4 regions of the Bacillus safensis genome follow, and region 1 is predicted to be linked to each of the others. Evidence: riboswitches for the same ligand, from Rfam matches in the RefSeq annotation. Region 1 holds a riboswitch; each other region holds the start of a gene.
What was found. Region 1 has a riboswitch for S-adenosylmethionine ahead of mtnW (2,3-diketo-5-methylthiopentyl-1-phosphate enolase). Riboswitches for the same ligand answer to the same signal wherever they lie in the genome.

Region 2: another riboswitch for S-adenosylmethionine. It lies ahead of AAYR28_RS18065 (5-methyltetrahydropteroyltriglutamate--homocysteine S-methyltransferase); the one in region 1 lies ahead of mtnW (2,3-diketo-5-methylthiopentyl-1-phosphate enolase).
Region 3: another riboswitch for S-adenosylmethionine. It lies ahead of AAYR28_RS17755 (sugar ABC transporter substrate-binding protein); the one in region 1 lies ahead of mtnW (2,3-diketo-5-methylthiopentyl-1-phosphate enolase).
Region 4: another riboswitch for S-adenosylmethionine. It lies ahead of AAYR28_RS05705 (methionine biosynthesis PLP-dependent protein); the one in region 1 lies ahead of mtnW (2,3-diketo-5-methylthiopentyl-1-phosphate enolase).

Annotation. Positions count from the first base shown of each region.
Region 1 is NZ_CP154909.1:1,255,684-1,260,919, forward strand. It holds gene mtnK (S-methyl-5-thioribose kinase) at 1-237, opposite strand, end outside; SAM riboswitch class I at 318-475, opposite strand; gene AAYR28_RS06385 (pyridoxal phosphate-dependent aminotransferase) at 640-1,830, shown strand; SAM riboswitch class I at 1,875-1,976, shown strand; gene mtnW (2,3-diketo-5-methylthiopentyl-1-phosphate enolase) at 2,082-3,302, shown strand; gene AAYR28_RS06395 (2-hydroxy-3-keto-5-methylthiopentenyl-1-phosphate phosphatase) at 3,302-3,997, shown strand; gene AAYR28_RS06400 (methylthioribulose 1-phosphate dehydratase) at 3,961-4,599, shown strand; gene AAYR28_RS06405 (1,2-dihydroxy-3-keto-5-methylthiopentene dioxygenase) at 4,616-5,146, shown strand.
Region 2 is NZ_CP154909.1:3,503,678-3,508,913, reverse strand. It holds gene AAYR28_RS18075 (beta-glucoside-specific PTS transporter subunit IIABC) at 1-302, shown strand, start outside; gene AAYR28_RS18070 (glycoside hydrolase family 1 protein) at 274-1,692, shown strand; gene AAYR28_RS18065 (5-methyltetrahydropteroyltriglutamate--homocysteine S-methyltransferase) at 1,747-2,871, opposite strand; SAM riboswitch class I at 2,960-3,072, opposite strand; gene AAYR28_RS18060 (gluconate:H+ symporter) at 3,155-4,474, opposite strand; gene AAYR28_RS18055 (four-carbon acid sugar kinase family protein) at 4,524-5,236, opposite strand, start outside.
Region 3 is NZ_CP154909.1:3,443,681-3,448,916, forward strand. It holds gene AAYR28_RS17750 (sugar ABC transporter ATP-binding protein) at 1-231, opposite strand, end outside; gene AAYR28_RS17755 (sugar ABC transporter substrate-binding protein) at 301-1,419, opposite strand; SAM riboswitch class I at 1,591-1,700, opposite strand; gene AAYR28_RS17760 (right-handed parallel beta-helix repeat-containing protein) at 1,798-3,225, opposite strand; gene AAYR28_RS17765 (branched-chain amino acid aminotransferase) at 3,594-4,685, shown strand; gene AAYR28_RS17770 (hypothetical protein) at 5,001-5,236, opposite strand, start outside.
Region 4 is NZ_CP154909.1:1,128,227-1,133,462, reverse strand. It holds gene metC (cystathionine beta-lyase) at 1-640, opposite strand, end outside; gene AAYR28_RS05705 (methionine biosynthesis PLP-dependent protein) at 637-1,755, opposite strand; SAM riboswitch class I at 1,834-1,955, opposite strand; gene AAYR28_RS05700 (alpha/beta hydrolase) at 2,177-2,917, shown strand; gene AAYR28_RS05695 (YjcG family protein) at 2,970-3,485, shown strand; gene AAYR28_RS05690 (GNAT family N-acetyltransferase) at 3,492-3,926, shown strand; gene AAYR28_RS05685 (hypothetical protein) at 4,009-4,266, opposite strand; gene AAYR28_RS05680 (ATP-dependent helicase) at 4,393-5,236, shown strand, end outside.

The DNA of each region.
Region 1 (5,236 bases):
CCGGTCTAATGTAAGCGGCCAGCTCTCCCCAACCACCTTTGCATAAGGCAGGGCCTGCTTGATGATCAATCCTTTTTCTTGTTTGTGATCATAAATATGAAAGACGTAATTTAAATTCCCGTCACCAATTTCAGTACATGTCAAATGACTGCTTTCTTGGATCAAACCAAGTCTAATTGCGAGTGCAACTGCCGAGCTTTCTGTTAGTTCTTCATATGATGCCGTAAGTGTAACCAATTGCTTCCCCTCCAAATCATATAAAAAAGCCTCTTTCTCCTGAGAGAAAGAGGCTTGATGGTGTGTATGCTCAAAGCCTCTCTTATCTCTCAGCACATACGTCTGATGGAATTAGCACCGTGCCCTATAAGACAATTGTCTTGGCGCGTTACTTGCTGCGCCCCACTTCACAGTGGTATTAACGGTCGGTTGCTGTTGGGGTCAAAAGGCCAAATCCCTCGCCCAACTCTCGATAAGAGAAATCAATATGTAATTGTTTCGTGTCTGTTTGCATTTCTTAATTCAAGATATTATCAGAGCGTTGCTTTACATGTCAATCTTTTTTCAAAATTGCTTTACAATTCATAAAACAATCCATTACAGTGATTGTATTGTCACGTAACTTGAATAGAAGGTGAAGAAATGGAATTCCAGCAATCAGATGTGTTGAAACAATTACCGAAACAATTTTTTGCGTCCCTTGTCCAAAAGGTGCAGAAAAAAGTGCAGGAAGGGGCAGATATCATTAATTTGGGGCAGGGAAATCCTGATCAGCCAACTCCTCCGCACATTGTAAAAGCCATGCAGAAAGCGGTAGCAAACCCTGAAAATCATCAATACTCCTCATTCCGTGGAACAGCGAAATTAAAAAAGGCTGCTGCCGCTTTTTATGAAAGAGAATATGGCGTCACACTTGATCCAAAGACGGAAATTGCGATTTTATTTGGCGGGAAAGCAGGGCTTGTTGAGCTGCCGCAATGCCTGCTGAATCCGGGTGATACGCTTCTTGTCCCTGATCCTGGCTATCCTGATTATTGGTCAGGCGCTGTGCTTGCTGGAGCGCATATGGTAACCATGCCACTTCTTGAAAAAAATGATTTTTTACCTGACTACGATTTGCTGCCTGAGGATGATAAGAAAAAGGCAAAATTAATGTACTTAAATTACCCCAACAATCCGACGGGGGCTACGGCAAGCCGTTCATTTTTTGAAGAAACCGTTACATTTGCGAAAGATCACGAGCTATGTGTAGTCCATGATTTTGCATATGGCGGCATTGGATTTGATGGAGAAAAGCCGCTCAGCTTTCTGCAAGTAGAGGGAGCGAAAGAGACGGGAATAGAAATTTACACATTATCTAAAACGTACAATATGGCAGGGTGGAGAGTAGGATTTGCAGCCGGAAATTCATCTGCTATTGAAGCAATTGAGCTTTATCAGGATCATCTGTTTGTCTCGCTGTTTAAAGCCACTCAAGATGCAGCAGCGGAAGCGCTATTAAGCGATCAAACGTGCGTGCAGGTGCAAAATGATGGATATGAGAAAAGGCGGAATGTGTGGATGGCTGCCTGCAAAGAAATTGGCTGGGAAGTCAGTGCACCAAAGGGTTCATTTTTTGCTTGGTTAAAGGTGCCGGAAGGATATACATCTGAAGCCTTTTCTGACTTATTATTAGAGAAGGCACATGTTGTTGTTGCGCCAGGCAATGGCTTTGGTGCTCACGGTGAAGGGTACGTGAGAGTAGGGCTTCTAACAAGTGAGGAGCGATTACAAGAAGCCGCTCAGCGCATCGCTGCTTTGAAGCTGTTTGAAAAAAAGCCATTGACAACATAAAAAAATGGTGCGATAATTCAGGCAATATTTAAGAAAATTGAATATTCTTATCAAGAGTAGGCAGAGGGACTAGCCCAATGAAGCCCGGCAACCGACTTCCATGAAGCACGGTGCTAATTCTTGCAGCAAGCGCTGAGAGATAAGATTCTTCGGATGAATGACACGAAACAACCTCTTTAAGGCGCTCATGAAGCACTTGAAGAGGTTTTTTTATTGAACATATGCATGACGCAATCGAAAGGGGATTCCTAGTGAGTGAATTACTGGCAACATACGTATTAACACATCGAGAGGATGAACAAATAAATCGAAAAGCGGAGCAGATCGCGCTTGGTTTAACAGTTGGATCATGGACGGATTTGCCGCAGCTCAAAAAGGAGCAGCTTCAAAAGCATAAAGGCCGAGTTGAAAAAGTATTAGAAAAGGCTGTTCCAGCCGAAAATGGCCTTTATCAATCAGAGGTGACCATTGCTTATCCTGAGGCAAACTTTTCAGCTGATTTACCAGCTGTTTTTACGACGATTTTTGGAAAGCTTTCACTAGACGGAAAAGTGAAGCTAGTCGATATCCAATTTTCTGAAGAATTTAAAAAAAGCCTGCCAGGACCTGTATTTGGAATTGATGGCATACGAAAAAAGGTAAATGTGTTTGATCGTCCATTATTGATGAGTATTTTTAAAGGCGTTATCGGCCGTGATATGCAGGATTTAAAAGAGCAGCTCCGCTTACAGGCATTAGGCGGGGTTGACTTCATCAAAGACGATGAAATTTTATTCGAAAGTCCATTAGCCCCTTTTGAAGAGCGAATCAAAGAAGGAAAAGCGATTTTAAAAGAAACCTATGAAGAAACAGGACACCGCACACTGTATGCTGTCAATTTAACGGGCAGAACCTTTGACCTGAAGGATCGAGCGAGAAAGGCCGCTGAACTTGGGGCAGATGCGCTCTTATTCAATGTCTTTGCATACGGCCTTGATGTCATGCAAAGCCTAGCTGAGGACCCAGACATTCCACTGCCGATTATGGCGCATCCCGCTGTGAGTGGTGCTTTGACATCCTCTCCTGAATATGGATTCTCGCATTCTCTTCTTTTAGGCAAATTAAATCGATATGCTGGCGCTGATTTGAGCCTCTTTCCCTCACCTTATGGGTCGGTTGCTCTTTCGAAAAAAGATGCCTTTGGAATCTATGAAGCTTGCGTAAAAGAGGATACGGTTCAAAAAACATTCCCTGTCCCGTCAGCAGGCATTCATCCAGGAATGGTACCAGTATTGATCAAAGATTTTGGAATTGATCATGTGATAAATGCAGGTGGAGGCATTCACGGACATCCGCGGGGAGCCATTGGAGGAGGGAAGGCATTTCGTTCGATCATTGATGCCGTGATACATGAAGAGTCCATCCAAGATAAGGCGGCTTCCTGCCAAGACTTAAAAGCCGCACTTGATCTTTGGGGAAGGGTAGCAGAATAATGAAAAAACCAATTGTATGCTGTGATTTTGATGGAACAATTACAAAAAATGATAATATCATCCGCATCATGAAACAGTTTGCACCAAGTGAATGGACGAAGCTGAAGGATGGTGTCCTGTCAAAGGAAATCACCATTCAAGAAGGCGTCGGGCAGATGTTTCAATTACTGAAAAGTGATCAGAAGGATGCCATTCAATCATTTATTTTAGAGGATACAGAGATTCGAGAAGGATTTAAGCAATTTGTCGATGAGGTAAAAAAATCAGATATTCCTTTCTATGTACTTAGCGGGGGGATGGACTTTTTTGTCTACCCCATCCTCGAAGGCATTGTCGATCGAGACGATATTTATTGCAACCATGCATCATTTGTGGAAGACCATATTCAGATTGAATGGCCGCATGCCTGCGATAAGCAATGTCAAAATGGCTGCGGATGCTGCAAGCCCTCAATCATTCGAAAGCTGACTCATGAGGATGACTTCATCATCATGATCGGAGATTCAGTGACTGATGTGGAGGCGGCGAAGCATGCGGATCTTACGTTTGCGCGCGACTACTTGCTCAATGAATGTCAAGAGCTCGGGCTCGTACACAAGGAATATGACACATTTATTGATCTACAAGCGCAATTTGTTCAAATAAAGGAAGTGAAGGAATGGCAGACGCAAAGAGCAAACGCTGGCAGGAGCTAGCAGACGTTAAACGTGAACTGGCTCAAAGAGATTGGTTTTTCGGAACAAGCGGTAATTTATCAATCAAGGTGTCGGATGATCCAATCACGTTTTTGGTGACGGCAAGCGGCAAAGATAAACGAAAAGAAACAAACGAAGATTTTGTGCTAGTAAATGCGGCAGGCCAGCCCCATGATCCGAACGAGCCGCTTAGACCATCAGCTGAAACACTGCTTCACACGTACGTATATGAACGGACGAAAGCAGGCTGCTGCCTCCATGTCCATACAATCGATAATAATGTGATGTCAGAGCTGTATGGGGATAAGGGAGAGATTCGTTTTAAAGGCAACGAAATCATCAAAGCGCTTGGTTATTGGGAAGAGGATGCAGAAGTGTCGATTCCGATTATTGAAAATCCAGCTCATATTCCGCAGCTTGCAGAGCAATTTGCCAAACATCTGACACTAGAGGCGTCATCTGGTGCTGTACTCATTCGCAATCATGGCATTACGGTCTGGGGAAAAACAGCCTTTGAAGCAAAACGAGTATTAGAAGCATATGAATTTTTATTTAGCTATCACTTAAAATTAGCGCTTTATCAACAGCAGCTTGTAAGATAAAAAGGAGGAAAAACACATGGCGACGATTTTGATTCATAATGAAGAGAACACATTACTTGAAAGCGAGCAAGAGGTAGCATCATATTTGGAAAACCAAGGGGTCATTTATGAGCATTGGGATATTGAAAAGCTGCCAAACCGTTTATCAGAAAAGTATGATTTAACCGATGAGGAAAAGGAAGAGATTTTGACTGTTTTCCAAAAGGAAATCCAAAGTATTTCTGAAAAAAGAGGGTACAAAGCGCAGGATGTCATTTCATTATCTGATGCCACGCCAAATCTTGATGAGCTGCTCCAAAACTTTAAACGTGAGCATCACCATACAGATGACGAAGTACGCTTTATTGTGAGCGGGCACGGAATCTTTGCTATTCAAGGCAAGGATGGCGTCTTTTTTGATGTGAGATTGAATCCAGGTGATTTAATTTCTGTTCCGCCAAACATTCGTCATTACTTTACACTTCAAGAGGATCGCAAAGTGGTCGCAGTTCGCATATTTGTCACAACTGAGGGCTGGGTGCCGATTTACGAGGAAGAAACGGTTTAATGATAGAGCTGATCATTCCGCATGAGGCGGAAGATCAGCTTTTTTTTAGGAAATTAGACATAAAATGAGAAAGAAAATAGTTGATTTTGA
Region 2 (5,236 bases), 1.4 Mb from region 1:
AACTTCTCATTCATGTGGGGATTGACACGGTAAAACTTGACGGAAAGTATTTTACAAGTCATGTGCAGTCAGGTGATCTGATTCAAGCAGGAGATGTACTCATTGATTTTGATATCGAGGGCATTCAGCAAGAAGGCTATGATGTCACCACACCTGTTATTGTCACCAACACAAACGATTTTGCACAAGTTGATGCGAAAACAGATGGAACGATTACAGTGAAAGAGACACTGCTTACAGTCAGTGTTGAAGAAAAAGAGGAGGGTATTCAACATGAACAAGTTAGAAAAAACATTTCCTAAAGGTTTCTTATGGGGCGGCGCTGTTGCAGCCAACCAAGTTGAAGGCGCATATAATCAAGATGGAAAAGGCTTATCGACAGCTGATGTATCACCAAATGGTATTATGCACCCATTCGATGAATCAATGAAAGACCTTAACTTATATCATGATGCAATCGATTTCTACCATCGCTATAAAGAAGATATTGCACTCTTTGCAGAAATGGGATTCAAGTGCTTCAGATTATCCATTTCTTGGCCGCGTATTTTCCCAAATGGCGACGATGCGGAACCGAATGAAGCAGGCCTCGCTTTTTATGAAAAAGTATTTGATGAACTGCATAAGCATGGAATTGAGCCAGTTGTCACCATCTCTCACTATGAAATGCCGCTCGCACTTGTGAAAAACTACGGCGGATGGAGAAACCGTAAGCTTGTGGATCTTTATGAAACATACGCGAAAACATTGTTCACCCGCTTTAAAGACAAAGTAAAATATTGGATGACCTTCAATGAAATCAACGTTGTATTACATGCGCCTTTCACTGGCGGCGGACTTGTATTTGAAGAGGGTGATGACGAGAAAAGCATTCAATATCAAGCAGCGCATCACCAATTTGTTGCAAGTGCTTTGGCTGTCAAAGCAGGACACGAAATCATTCCTGATGCGAAAATCGGCTGTATGATTGCAGCGATGACAACTTATCCGTACAGCTCAAGACCAGAAGATATGTTTGCTGCAATTGAGCAAGACCGTAAAACATTATTCTTCTCAGATGTACAGGCAAGAGGTTATTACCCAGGTTACATGAAACGTTATTTCCTTGAAAATGACATCAACATCGAGTTCCAAGAAGGGGACGAAGATATTTTAAGAAACCATACAGTGGACTATATTGGCTTCAGCTATTATATGAGCTTTGTGACAAGTACAGATCCAGAGATTCTTGGACAAGTGACTGGCGGTAACTTATTTGAAGGTGTGAAAAACCCTTATCTAGAAGCAAGTGATTGGGGCTGGCAAATTGATCCGAAAGGACTTCGTACAACACTGAATCAGCTGTATGACCGCTACCAAAAGCCATTGTTTATCGTAGAAAATGGATTGGGTGCTGTCGATCAAGTAGAAGAAGACGGATCCATTCAAGACGATTACCGAATTGATTACCTCAGAAGCCATTTGCTAGAGGCGAGAGAAGCGATTGCAGACGGAGTTGACCTGATCGGTTATACAAGCTGGGGCCCAATTGACCTTGTCAGCGCATCAACGGCTGAAATGAAAAAACGCTACGGCTTCATTTATGTTGACCGTGATAATGAAGGAAACGGTACATTAGATCGAAAGAAAAAGAAAAGCTTCGATTGGTATGAACAAGTGATTGCGACAAATGGTGAACATTTGGATGCATAAAAGAAAAAGACAAACCGCCATACTGCGGTTTGTCTTTTTTTCTTCTCTGAGGGACTACGAAGTCCACACTTGATCAGCAATCTCAATCACATGACGCAGCTTTTCCCATTGCTGCTCTTCTGTTAACAGGTTGCCTTCCTCTGTTGAGGCGAATCCGCATTGTGGACTCAAACAAATTTGGTTAATGTCCACATATTGAGCCGCTTCCTCAATGCGTTTTTTAATCTGTTCAACTGGCTCAAGCTCTCCGTATTTTGAAGTGACAAGGCCTAGTACGATTTGAAGGTTTGGGTTCTTCACATATCGAAGGGGCTCAAATCCGCCAGAACGATCGTCGTCAAACTCTAAAAAGAGACCATCAAGATCTAAGCCGGCAAAAATAGTTTCTGCCGCTGCTTCGTAACCACCTTCAGCTGCCCAAGTTGATTTAAAGTTACCGCGGCAAATGTGCATCGTGATCACCAAATCCTCTGGGCGGTCGGCAACAGCTTCATTGATTGTCTTCGCAAACGATTCACGAAGTTCATCTTCTTCACGGCCAAAGGCTTTGATTTGTTCATGGCCTTTTTCAGAAAAGAACACTGCCCATGCCGTATCATCCAGCTGCAAGTAGCGGCAGCCTGCATCATAAAAAGCACGGATGGCTTTCTTATACGCTTGTGCCACATCATGGTGAAATTCCTCTAAGCTGTCATACACTCCTTCTTCAAGCTTTCCACGGAAAAAGAGCATATTCGGACTTGGAATCGTCATTTTAGCCGTATGATCACCAGCGATGCTGTGAAGGAAACGATAATCCTCCAGCATTGGATGATCTGTAAAATCGATCTTGCCTGTTACCTTGATACCTCTAGCTTTTGTCGTTGTGTTATGGAATTGAATGCCTTGATCTGCTTCAAATCCTTCAACTCCATCGAGTCCTTCAAGAAAGTCAAAATGCCACCATGCACGTCTGAATTCACCATCTGTGACAACCTCTAACCCAATTTCTTTTTGCTTCTCTACAATACGTGTAATTTCTTCGTTTTCAATTTGTCGGAGCTGCTCTGCTGTCAGCGTACCGTCTGCTTTTTGCTTGCGTGCTTCCTTGATGCGCTCTGAACGAAGTAAACTTCCTACTTGATCTGCGCGGAATGGCGGTTTCGTTGTTTTCTTTCCAATGGTTTGTACTTGTGTCATGCTGAATCCCTTCTTTCCTCAGGTTAAAAAATCAAATAAAAAAGCTCTTCCTTAGATAAGGAAGAGCATCATATACTGTGAGAACTCTGCCTTATCTTCAAACAAGCATTTGCTTGCTTAAGGAATTAGCACCATTCTGTTCCTAGGAACAGCGGTTGCCGGGTTTCACAGGGCCAGTCCCTCCACCACTCTTAATAAGGTTACCTTTTGATTCAATTTTCTTAATAAACACAATTATTCAACCTTTTCGAGGAAAAGTCAATGGTTTTTACAATTTAATTTCCTACATGAACAAATCAGCGACAAGAACACCAGCAAGTCCGACAAGTGAAAGCACGGTGACCATCAATGTCCACGTTTTAAAGGTTTGAGCCATTGATAGGTTAAAGTATTCTTTATAAATCCAGAAACCCGCATCATTCACATGAGAGAATGTAATACTTCCCGCACCTGTTGCGATCACCATTAATTCAGGGCTGACACCCGTCAGGCCAATCAGTGGTGCAGAAATGCCAGCCGCCGTGAGACCGGCGACAGTGGCTGATCCTAAAGAGACACGAAGGACAGCAGCAATGAGCCAAGTCAGAAGCAGGGGAGAAAGTGTGCTTCCTTGCATGATCCCTGCAATGTATTGATCGACGCCGCTATCAATGAGCACTTGTTTAAAGGCACCGCCGCCTGCAATAATTAATAGAATCATAGCAATAGAGCCGATAGAATCCGTGATGGACTTCATCACTTCCTGCATGCTCTTTCCTCTTCCAAGCCCAAACGTGTAGATGGCAAGCAGCACTGAGATTAATAGTGCAATCGCCGGTTCGCCTAAAAACTCAGCAGTTGGCAGCAATGGAGAGGATGGGAAGAAAATTTCTAGAAATGCTCTAAATGTCATAAGCAATACAGGCAGAACAGCGGTGAAAATGCTAATGCCGAAGCTAGGCATTTCTTCTTCTGTGAATTCCTTTGGATTAAATAAGTTCTTTGGAATATGTGCGTGCAACTGATCTTTTTTAAATAGTTTCGTAAACAGAAGTCCGCCTACTAAAACAGCAGGAATCGCTAAAATAATCCCAACCAATAAGGTTTGTCCCATGTTTGCCTGAAAGACATTTGCAATGGCAGTCGGTCCTGGGTGAGGGGGGAGGAAGCCATGTGTGGTGATGAGTGCAGCGACGAGCGGCATCCCCACATACAGCACAGGAAGTCTTGCAGCCTGAGCGATCGTAAAGACTAATGGAATTAAGATAATGAATCCGGTTTCATAAAATAGAGCAATTCCAATCACAAATCCAGTCAGCATCGTCGCCCATTGGATTTTTCCGATGCCAAATCGGTCAATGAGTGTCATCGCGATCCGCTGAGCTCCGCCAGAATCAGCCATCAATTTCCCAAGCATCGCACCAAAACCGAGAACGAGTGCGAGATGCCCGAGCGTACTGCCAAGTCCTTTTTCGACGGAAGCGATCGCTTCTAGTGGTGTCATCCCTTCTAACACAGCAACAATTAAAGAGACAATAATCAAAGATATGAAAGCGTTTAACTTAAAGACAACCATGAGTAAAAGCAATAACAAAACGCCAAGTCCTATAAACACTAACGACATGATCTTTCCTCCTTTGTGGTGCATAAGGGGCGCAAACACCCCCTATGCCTTATCCTTCAAGTATGTCTACAGCTTCTTTTAACGTATCCTTTGACCCAACATTTCCCGGGAAAATCACATAAGACATGAAAGGGAATTTGCTTTCTTCTCCTGTTTGCCAAACGGGGATCCCTGGTTTGATTTGACCTGCCACGGTCGCACGTTTCACGCTAAGTCCTCTTGTTCCAATATCGCTGGAGGTAATTCCACCTTTGGCAATAAGATACTTAGGACGAATGGTGAGACGCTGGACAATACTTGTCACAGCATCACTAATCTGTACAGAGAGCTTTAATTCTTCCTCTTGGCGATCATCCCCAAGATCAAGCCGTTCTCTTCTTGTATAAACAGCTACAGATTGACCTGCTGCCAACAGTGCTTCAGTTTGCTGAATGACACGGTCAATTTCTTCGCGAAAGGCATCAGGCTCTAATACGAGGTGGGTATTAAATTCAATAAAAGCTATCTCTTTATCTTGTTGCAGCGCTTTTAATTGTTCTGTTGTTTTTTTCACATGAGAACCGATCATAATGAGACCACCATGCGGGCTTTCTTCTTGGATCAAGGCATCTCTTGTTAATAAGGCTTGATCCCCTATACCGCCAAGTACTTTTGTGAGCGCCGCCGCACTTCTGAACATCAGCTGCTGTCCTGCTTGAATGGCTTCAATGAGAGCGGTGACAAAGACTTTGACATCATCATAGTCCACCGCGTTTACAACCA
Region 3 (5,236 bases), 1.5 Mb from region 1:
TGCATCCTTTGGGGTTTGAATGGATGCCGCCTGGCCATTGATGTAGATGGTCCCGTCGAAGTGGGAATGAGCGCCAGAAAGAACCTTCATTAACGTTGACTTCCCAGCACCATTTGCTCCAATCAGTGCATGGACCGTCCCTTTTTTTAATGTGAAATTCACTTGATCTAACGCTTTGACCCCTGGGAATTCAATTGAAATATTCTTCATACGAACAAGCGGCGCTGTCATAGGTGTCCTCCTTCTCTTGATATCATCTGAAAAACGAAACACCCTCTATGAAAAGAGAGTGCACGTCGTTTATTTTGCATAATGCTTCTTCAAAGTCTTCATCCAATCTTCCTCAAAAGCAGTCGATGAACCGAATCCCTTCACTTCGTCTGCAAGATTGACCATGTTAATGGCTTTTCCTGCTTGTTGAAGCTGCTTTTGCGAGATGAGAGAGGCCTCAAGGTCATAGGAAGACGGTGTTTTCTCACCAGCTATTTTCTTCGCAAGAATCCTCACGTCGACTGCGCCGATGAGCTTCGGATCAACCGCTGCTGTATACTTCCACGGACTGTCCTTCGCCGTCATTGCTTGAAGATCCGCATTTGATACATCAATCCCATAAATCTTCACTTCTGTTCTTCCTGCTTCTTTTAACGCTCTTGCTGCCCCAATGGCAAAGGCATCCCATGTGGCAAAAATAGCGTCCAGCTTGCCCTTTGGATACTTATTCAGCATGGCCGCTACTGCATTTTGCGTTTGAACAGACGTATCAGAGGAGGCAATACCAAAGCGGTCAAGCTCCTTAATTCCTGAATGTTGTTTAAGCGTTTCTTGATAGACCTTATTTCGTCTCACCATTGGCGGGAATCCATCTACCCACAGGTACGCAATATTTGCTTTTCCTTTAAAATCAGACACGAGCGCATCTAATGATTTTTTCGCTAATTGTTCGTCATCTTGAGACGTCACTGTGACCCCTTTGATGTCCTTCAGCTTAGGATTCGAATCAAACGCTACAACTGGAATGCCTTTCGCTGTGATCTTTTTCACATCAGCGACTGTCGCCTCGTCGTCCCCGTGAGAGATGATAAAACCGTCATAATTTTCTTCAAGCGCCTGAGAGATGGCATCATGGAACTTCGCTGTATCTCCATTTGCGGTGTAGACATCTACCGTAAAGCCGAGTGCTTCACCTTCTGCCTTGGTTCCAGCTAAAAATTGAGCTGTATGATCGTCTCCTCCAATTTTGCGGATGACTTTAATTTTTGCTCCCTGTCCCTTTGCAAATCGCTTCGGTACATTGTCAAAAGAGACTTTTTCGTTCGTATTTGCCTTTGAGCCTGCACTTGATCCAGTGCCGCAGCCTGTTAATAGGATGGTTAATGCCGTTAATAAGACAAGACATGATGTAAAATGCTTACGCTTCATTGCTGTTCCTCCTCAAGTTGTTTTGATTTTTCACATCGGAAAACTAGGTAAAAAAGTGGAAATACGCCTGTAAAACAGGCATTTGATTTGAAAAAAGAGACGAAAAAAAGCCTCTCTTGGAAAGAGAGGCTTGATCACCGTTGCATGAAACATGTATCGGGAAGTCTTCCTCTCTTATCTGTCAAAGCTGTAACAGCTTTGCAGGAATTAGCACCAATTTCTAAAATAGAAACGGTTGCCGGGCGTCATAGGGCCAGTCCCTCTGCCTCTCTTGATAAGAGATCCGTTATGAAATTTGTTTTCGTTGAAATGTCTTCTTTACTTTAATGTGATGTCACATCAATGTCAATGACTTTTTTGAAATTTTCTAAAATATCATCAGTTTCCGATGATTTTCTTCGCAGGTGATGATTTCTTCAGACGGAAATCATATTTTTTCTCATTCACAAATTGCGGGTTAAGATGTGCTGATCCTTTATCTTGACCGCTTTTAGAGAGATACGTTTTGTAGCCTTCCAGCCATTTCCCGTGCCATACCCACTGTGATGCTTTTGCACCTTTGCGGTCATCATAAACGTTCTTCTGGAAGGTATTCTTTTGGTTCACTGGATAAAGATTCACGACTAAATAATGCGAGGCACTAGCGGTCATGATATTATTCGTGATTCGATTGTTCACTGCTTGATACTGCATCAGCAATTGACCGCCTTCTAAACCGGCTGTGTCATTTTTGTACAAAGTATTATGTGAGATCGTCGTATTGGTTGTACCGCCACGCTTCTTATCATAGCCGCCAATAGAAATGCCTGTATAACGGTTCAAATACACTTGATTGTGTTCGATGCGGATGCGGTCCGCCATTTTTCCTTTATGTTCGCTTGTGACTTCAATCCCTAAGTCATTGTGATGTGAGATGTTATGATCGATCACAATGTCTTTTCCGCCATCGACATAAATTCCGCCAGCAGAAATGTCGCTGCCATAGGCCGGGTTCCCTGCACTCGTAATCTCATATACTTTGTTTCTTGAGACGACACCGTTTCTGACTTGATCATACTTTTTAGAGGGTGCCACGTTCTCAAATCCAATTAAATCAATGCCAATATTATCAGTGTGCCGGACCGTATTATGTGTCACACGGAACTTTTTCACGTTCCCATTTAGCACAAGCGCTTCACTGAAGCCCAGCTTTAATTTTTCAACGGTATTTCCTTTGATTTCAATGTCTTCAATCGCTGCTGGAGCTTTTGTCCCATAGACAGCAATTCCATGTGCATTTCCATTTTCATGTTTCGTCTGAATATCATACACTCGGTTATTAAGCAGTTTGACGCCTTTGCCGCTTCCTTTGATGAAAATACCAACTGGTGTTAAATCTTCTTTATTCGTCTTAAGATGTCCTACAGTCAGGCCTTTGAGGGTGATGTAGCTCTTTTGATCGATCGTGACAAGACCGCCATCGGCTTGATTTCCTTTAAGGGAAGCCCCGCTAATCACAGGTTTTTCTTTTCCATAAGCTTGAAAGACAACGGGTGCTTTCTTTGTTCCTGAATGGCGGACAATCAATTTTTCTTTGTATGTACCGCCTCTCATGTAAATGGTTGCCCCAGCCTTCGCCATACTTGCTGCTTTTTTCAGCGTGCGGAAAGGTTTTTGCTTTGTTCCCGGGTTTTTGTCGCTTCCGTTTACCGCTACGTAATAGGCTGTGCTTTGCTTAGCGCCAGCCTCATCTGTCATCGCTTGACAGCCAAAGCTGATGACGGTCATGAATAAAATGAGTAAAATGCCTGGTATCGCTCGTTTCATCTTGTTGTTTGCTCCTTTCCCTTCTCTCCTTCCTTTATCGGTTAAAAAAAAGAGGATTAAAATATGACGATGTCCCTTGCAATGTACTAGTCAAAAGGTGTATGGTTGAAAGAATATCTTACAGGAAAACCATTCGTTTTTAAATTGTCAGATTAATCAGTTAATAACGCATTTGGATTTTATTTCTTTTTTTAAAAGGGGTGACATGAGCCAAACTGACAGCAGAGAGAAGGAAAGCGCTTTAACAGATTTTTCTTGTCTGAATTACAGAAAACCTATTGCTAATATTTTGTGAAGGTATAGAATAGAATCATAATTATTTCATATTATTAGAATTTTCAAATAATCAAACAGCAAGGAGATTTACAATGCCAAAACAACCCATCCGCGTTGAACTTAGTTCAACAAAAAAACCAAAACCTCAATCTGATCAACTTGAATTCGGAAAAATCTTCACAGATCACATGTTTGTGATGGATTATTCAGTTGATAAAGGCTGGTACGATCCAAGAATTATCCCTTATCAAGCCATTCCAATGGACCCAGCGTCGATGGTCTACCATTATGGTCAATCTGTTTTTGAAGGCTTGAAAGCTTATGTTTCTGAGGATCAAAAAATTCTCTTATTCCGTCCGGAAAAAAACATGGAACGCTTAAACAGATCCAATGACCGCCTGTGTATTCCGCAAATTGATACAGAAACAGTATTAGAGGGCTTAAATGAACTCATTCGTATTGATAAGGATTGGGTACCTGATGCAGAGGGAACTTCCTTGTATATTCGTCCATTCATTATTTCCACTGAGCCGTATTTAGGCGTTGCACCGTCTAGCACGTATAAGCTGCTCATTATCTTATCTCCTGTGGGATCATACTATAAAGAAGGCATTCATCCGGTTAAAATTGCAGTTGAAAATGAGTTTGTCCGTGCCGTTAAGGGTGGAACAGGAAATGCCAAAACAGCTGGAAACTATGCCTCAAGCCTTAAAGCACAGCAGGTTGCTGAAACGAAAGGATTTTCACAGGTTCTTTGGCTTGATGGGGTCGAGAAAAAATACATTGAAGAAGTCGGCAGCATGAATATCTTCTTTAAAATCAATGGCGAAATCGTGACGCCTGAATTGAACGGCAGCATTTTAGAAGGCATCACACGCAACTCTGTGCTTGAACTGTTAAAGCATTGGGGAATTCCAGTAACAGAGCGCAAAATTTCAATTGATGAGTTAATTGAAGCACATCAATCTGGCGAGCTTGAAGAAATTTTCGGAACTGGAACGGCAGCCGTGATCTCTCCTGTCGGGGAATTAATTTATCATGATCAGCCATATGTGATCCAAAATGGTCAAACAGGCGAAGTATCGAAGAAATTGTACGAAGCCATTACTGGCATCCAAAAAGGGACACAGCCAGACATCTTTGGCTGGACAGTTGAAGTTGACTCAGTCGTCAAGCAAGCATAGCATATAAAAAGAACCTTTCAATCATGAAGGGTTCTTTTTTGTTTATTTACCTCTCTTTTATCCCTTATAATGGGAAATACACATGAATAAGGGGAGTGATGGTATGTTTTTTACTTATCTACTAGCATTCTTTGGAATCTGCATCGGATCGATGATCGTCGCCACTGGTTTCGACGATTCACCTTTCCTCACCCGGTTTTTATTTAAGGCTCTTGGAATCTCTATCCTTGCCCTTTCCATCTCTTTTGTAAAGGTCCGACGAAAGAAGTTACAGAAACAAAAGCGAAATAGACTTAGTTGACCCGTCTCTTCCCATCAAATCGTGCACCAAAACAAGACCGATACCCCAACAATCGCCCCTGCGTATATCCACTGTTTCCTTTTGATGCTCCGCTTTTTTTCGATCAGTAAAAAGATCTCTGGCAAAAAGATGATCATGATTTCTAGGATAAAGACAAGATAATAAACAAGCGGCATTGGCTGGAAATCAAATTTTCTTGCATCTCCTCCAATCGTTGCAAAATACATCAACAGATTGGTCACGGGAATGG
Region 4 (5,236 bases), 130 kb from region 1:
CGGCTAAGCCTGACAGCACATCACTGTGGCCGCTTAAAAATTTCGTTGCGCTGTGCAGAACAACGTCAACACCAAGGTCCAGCGGACGCTGAAGCGCAGGTGTTAAAAACGTATTATCTAAGAAAGTCAGACAGCCATGCTCTTTCGCAAGCTGGACGACACCTTCAATATCTGTAATCCCTAGTGTTGGATTTGACGGTGTTTCCATGTAAATGACCTTTGTATTTGATTGAATGCCTCTTTTGACTTCATTCAAATCCGTCATGTCCACGAAGGTATGCTCAATTCCAAATCTTGAAAGAACTTGGGTGATCATTCGGAAAGTACCGCCGTACACATCTCTTGTGACAAGGACATGATCTCCCTTTGATAATAGAAGAAAAGCGGTTGAAATGGCTGCCATGCCTGATGCAAAGGCAAGCCCTCTCGTTCCACCTTCCAGCGCTGCAATCGTATCCTCTAATGCTTGACGTGTCGGAGTCCCAGATCTGGAGTAGTCATATTGGCCAAATTCATCGAAGCTGCTTTGATGAAATGTGGATGCATGCTGAATCGGTACACTGACTGCACCTGTTGAACGGTCTGTTTTAAACGCATTATGAACGAGTTGTGTTTCGAGTGTCCAATCGTGTGTGGTCATTTGGCGTGTACCTCCTCTTTTACTTGTGATAGTGCCTGTTTTAGGTCTGATTTCAGATCATCTACATGCTCGATGCCAACAGAGAATCGGAGCAGCTTGTTACATACACCGTTTGCAATGCGAATCTCTTCTGGAATATCCATATGCGTTTGCGTTGCAGGATACGTAATGAAGCTTTCGACTCCGCCAAGGCTTTCAGCAAAACAAATCGTTTTCAGCTGCTTCAAAAATGGATTGACCCAGCCTTCTTTGGCTACTCGGAATGACAGCATGCCTCCCTTTCCTGGATAAAGCACATCTTGAATTTCTGGCTGCTCCTCTAAAAACTGTGCCAGCTCCTTCGCATTTTCCTCGTGCTGGCGCATTCTAAGAGCAAGTGTTTTCATTCCTCTCATTAAAAGCCATGAGTCAAATGGTGATAGAACCGCTCCAATCGCGTTTTGATGCTGGAACATGTCTTCAGACAACTGCTCTCCTTTTGTGACGACAAGCCCGGCAAGAACGTCATTATGTCCGCCTAAATATTTGGTTGCGCTATGAATGACAATGTCCGCTCCAAGCGTAATCGGCTTTTGCAAGACTGGTGTGTAAAAGGTGTTATCGACAATCACCAAAGCGCCATATTCTTTTGCAATCTTCGCTATTTTTTGAATATCTGCTTCCTGCATCAGTGGATTTGTCGGTGTTTCAATAAAGACCGCTTTTGTGTTTGGCGTGATTTTAGAGCGTAAACAGTCTTCATCTGAAAAATCATCATAAAGAAAACGTAAGCCGTACTTTTTCCATTCGTTTTCAAACAAACGGTATGTACCGCCATATAGGTCTGAAGAGACGATGAGTTCATCTCCGCTTTCAAATAGAGCCATGATCGTTTGGATCGCCGCCATTCCCGAACTGAAGGCAAAACCGGCCGTCCCTTCTTCGAGTGAAGCAATTGCATCCTCTACGAGCTGTCTTGTTGGGTTTTTCGTTCGAATGTAATCAAATCCTGTAGATTCCCCTATGCCTCTATGTCTGTATGCTGTCGAAAGATAAACGGGAGGACTGACAGTGCCAGTCACCTCTTCGCTACGGTTTCCAATCTGCGCTAATTTCGTTTCCACATGTTCTGTCATTTGACACCATCCTAAGTAAAAATCTGATTTCAAAACAGAAAACCCCTTCTTCATAAGAAGAAGGGGTTTAATCGCTTCCTCTTATCTTCCAAGCAAAAAAGCTGCTTGCTGGATTTAGCACCTTGGTACATCACATGAAGTGATGCATACCGGTTGCTGAGGTTTCAAAGGGCCAGTCCCTCCACCTCTCACGATAAGAATGTGTTGTCTGTCTGTTCTAATTCTTAATACTGTAACCCATTAAATCTCATTTTTCAAGGGGAAATGACATGATTAATTAAAATTTTCTGTATTTTATAACAGAATGGATGTTATACGATTTGATTGCATGTTAGCATATAGGAACAACGCTGTTTTTCATGTTACAATGAATGGAAACGTTTCACTTTATGATGAATTTGGTTAGCTGGAGGAATGGATTATGGTGAAGAAAACAGGAATCATTCAAGAAGAAACCTTACAGTCAAAAGAACTTGGGGCGGACATGACCATTTTGATCTATTTGCCAGTCAATTACTCCCCCCTTTATACATATCATGTCATCATTGCTCAGGATGGTCATGATTATTTCCGCCTAGGCAAAATAGGCAGACAGGCAGAAGAATTGATGCAAAACAAAGAAATGGAACGCACGATTATCATTGGTGTTCCTTATGAAAATGTCACAGAAAGACGAAACACGTATCATCCAGACGGTACAAAGTTTGAAGCGTATAAACGCTTTTTAGCAAATGAACTGGTCCCTTATATTGATAAACACTATCCAACCTATCAAATTGGATCAGGACGGACGTTTATTGGTGATTCACTGGGTGCGACGATTTCCCTCATGACAGCCATTGATTATCCTTCTTTATTTGGCGGGCTGATTTTGCAGTCCCCTTACGTTGACAAGTCGGTTCTAGAAGCCGTCAAACAGTCAACAGCCCTTTCTCATTATGCCATTATCCATCAAATTGGGCTTGAGGAAACCGCTGTGAAAACAACAGATGGCCAGGTGCTTGATTTTGTTCAGCCGAACGAAGATTTAAAGGCCCTTCTTGAACAATCTGGTGCGGATTATTTATTTGAGACATTCGAAGGGGATCATAAATGGACGTTTTGGCAGCCGCTCATTGCGCCTTCGTTAAAAAGAATGCTCCCATATTCGTTAATCAACTGAATTTTGTTATAATAAACAATAATAAATACTTTCTTATTCAGGAGGGAACATGATGAAATACGGAGTTGTTATATTTCCATCAAAAAAATTGCAAGATATTGCGAACTCTTACCGGAAGCGTTATGATCCGAACTATGCACTCATACCGCCTCATTTAACATTAAGAACACCTTTTGAATTAACGGATCTAGAAGCGGCTGAGGTCGTCTCAACGTTAAGAGATTATGCAAAAAATGCTTCTCCTATTACGTTACGTATTAAAAAATTCAGTTCATTCGCTCCTGTAAACAACGTCATTTATATGAAAGTAGAACCGAACGAGGACATCATGGCGCTCAATGAAAGATTGTACGCAGATCCACTTGCCGGCACACCTGAATATGCCTTTGTTCCGCATGTGACAGTCGCTCAAAAACTATCAGATGATGAGCATTCAGACGTACTTGGCACATTAAAGCTGAGAAAGATTGACCATGAAGAAACAGTGGATCGCTTCCACCTTTTATATCAATTAGAGAACGGATCTTGGACCGTCTATGAAACATTTATTTTAGGAGAAGAGGGTTAAAGACATTTGAAAACAGTCATCGCAACAGAACAAACACAACGAGAAGATGCATATTACGTTCGAAAAGAAGTATTCGTAAAAGAACAAGAAGTTCCAATAGAGATCGAAATAGATGAACTAGAAGACAAAGCCACCCATTTTGTCATTTACAATGATGACAAAAAGCCTCAGGCGGCCGCTAGACTGCGGATCATTGAGGGATCAAAGGCAAAGCTTGAACGAATTTGTGTGTTAAAAGAGGCGCGCTCCTTCGGCCTTGGCCACAAGCTATTAGAGGCGCTAGAAACAGAAGCGGTTGCTAATGGAGCAAAAGAAGCGGTTATGCATGCCCAAATCCAAGCTCTTCCTTTCTACGAAAAGAAAGGCTACAAAGCGGTTTCTGAACCGTTTGAAGAAGCAGGAATCAAACATGTCAAAATGACAAAAACACTGTCTGTTTGACCAAAAGAAAAGCCAGAGCATTCAAGATGCCCTGGCTTTTTCTTTTTCATTATCGTTCGCCAATGGAAGAAAGCGTAATCATTTATATATACGTATTGATATGAACGCCCTTGCCTTCCTCCATAAACATATCTCGTACAAAGCGTTCCCGCTTTTTTTGCTGTACTTTCGTTTCCGCTTCTGTCACTAAGTCCTCTTTTTTCTCCAGCTCTCTGTAAATCTTGTCATGAAAGGTGCGGGTAACCTTTGTTACTTTCGCGTAGTCTTCTTTATCCTGAGGAGCTGGACGATTGATATACTGAAAATACAGATCCGGCTGAATCGGGGCTATATATCCCATCAAGAACGCCTCCTTTGCTTCTCTCTTACTCTACTATTCCCTAATTATGACTGTTTGAAACACGCCTCATTTGATATGATTAGATGTGTTTCATTTTAAGATTGATTGACTATTGGAGGACTAGCTTTGAAATGCGCACGACGACATGATCGAACGATCTCATTACATACGTATTCGAGAGAACACTATCAATTCCTCCATGACGAGGGAAAAAAAGGACAATTATTCTGCCCATATTGCGGACAACCGGTCTTTTTTAGATTAAATATACATGATGAACCTGCCTTTATTCATAAGCACATGTCTCAGCAAGAGATTTGTGAAAAAGCTGAAGAACAAGCTGATCACAATAAAACGGCAGATCAAGAGGAAAGGGATTCTTATAAAGAACTTGGCGGCTTCCGTTTTCCAACCGGGAAACAGATCATCTCGCAAACGAACGAATCATATGACTGGCAGGAACCTAGGTCAATTCAATTTAGCGACGCCTTACATTTAGAAGAGAATGAACAAGTTCATACGATCGACCTCTTTCCGCATATCACCTTCAGCACACCACAGCTTCAAGCTGTCACACATCAAGATGGTCCGATGCTTGTGCTGGCTGGTGCCGGCAGCGGGAAAACAAGAGTCCTGACGGCTAGAGCGGCTTATCTCATGTCCCATCATCATATTCCTGCTCATCATATTTTACTCGTGACCTTCACGACCAAAGCGAGCAGTGAGATGAAAGAAAGGCTGCGCAAGCAATACCAGCTTCATCCTTCACAAGCCAGCCAAGTAGTGACAGGCACCTTCCACAGTCTTTTTTATAAAATGCTGCTTCACGATGACGCAAGCAAATGGAACGGCCAGCATCTGATCAAGTTTGACTGGCAAAAGGAGCAATACATTCGAAAAGCCATCATGAATGAAGGGCTTGATGAAAAAGACTACCCTACTGATCAAGTACTGCAATCGATCGGCTATT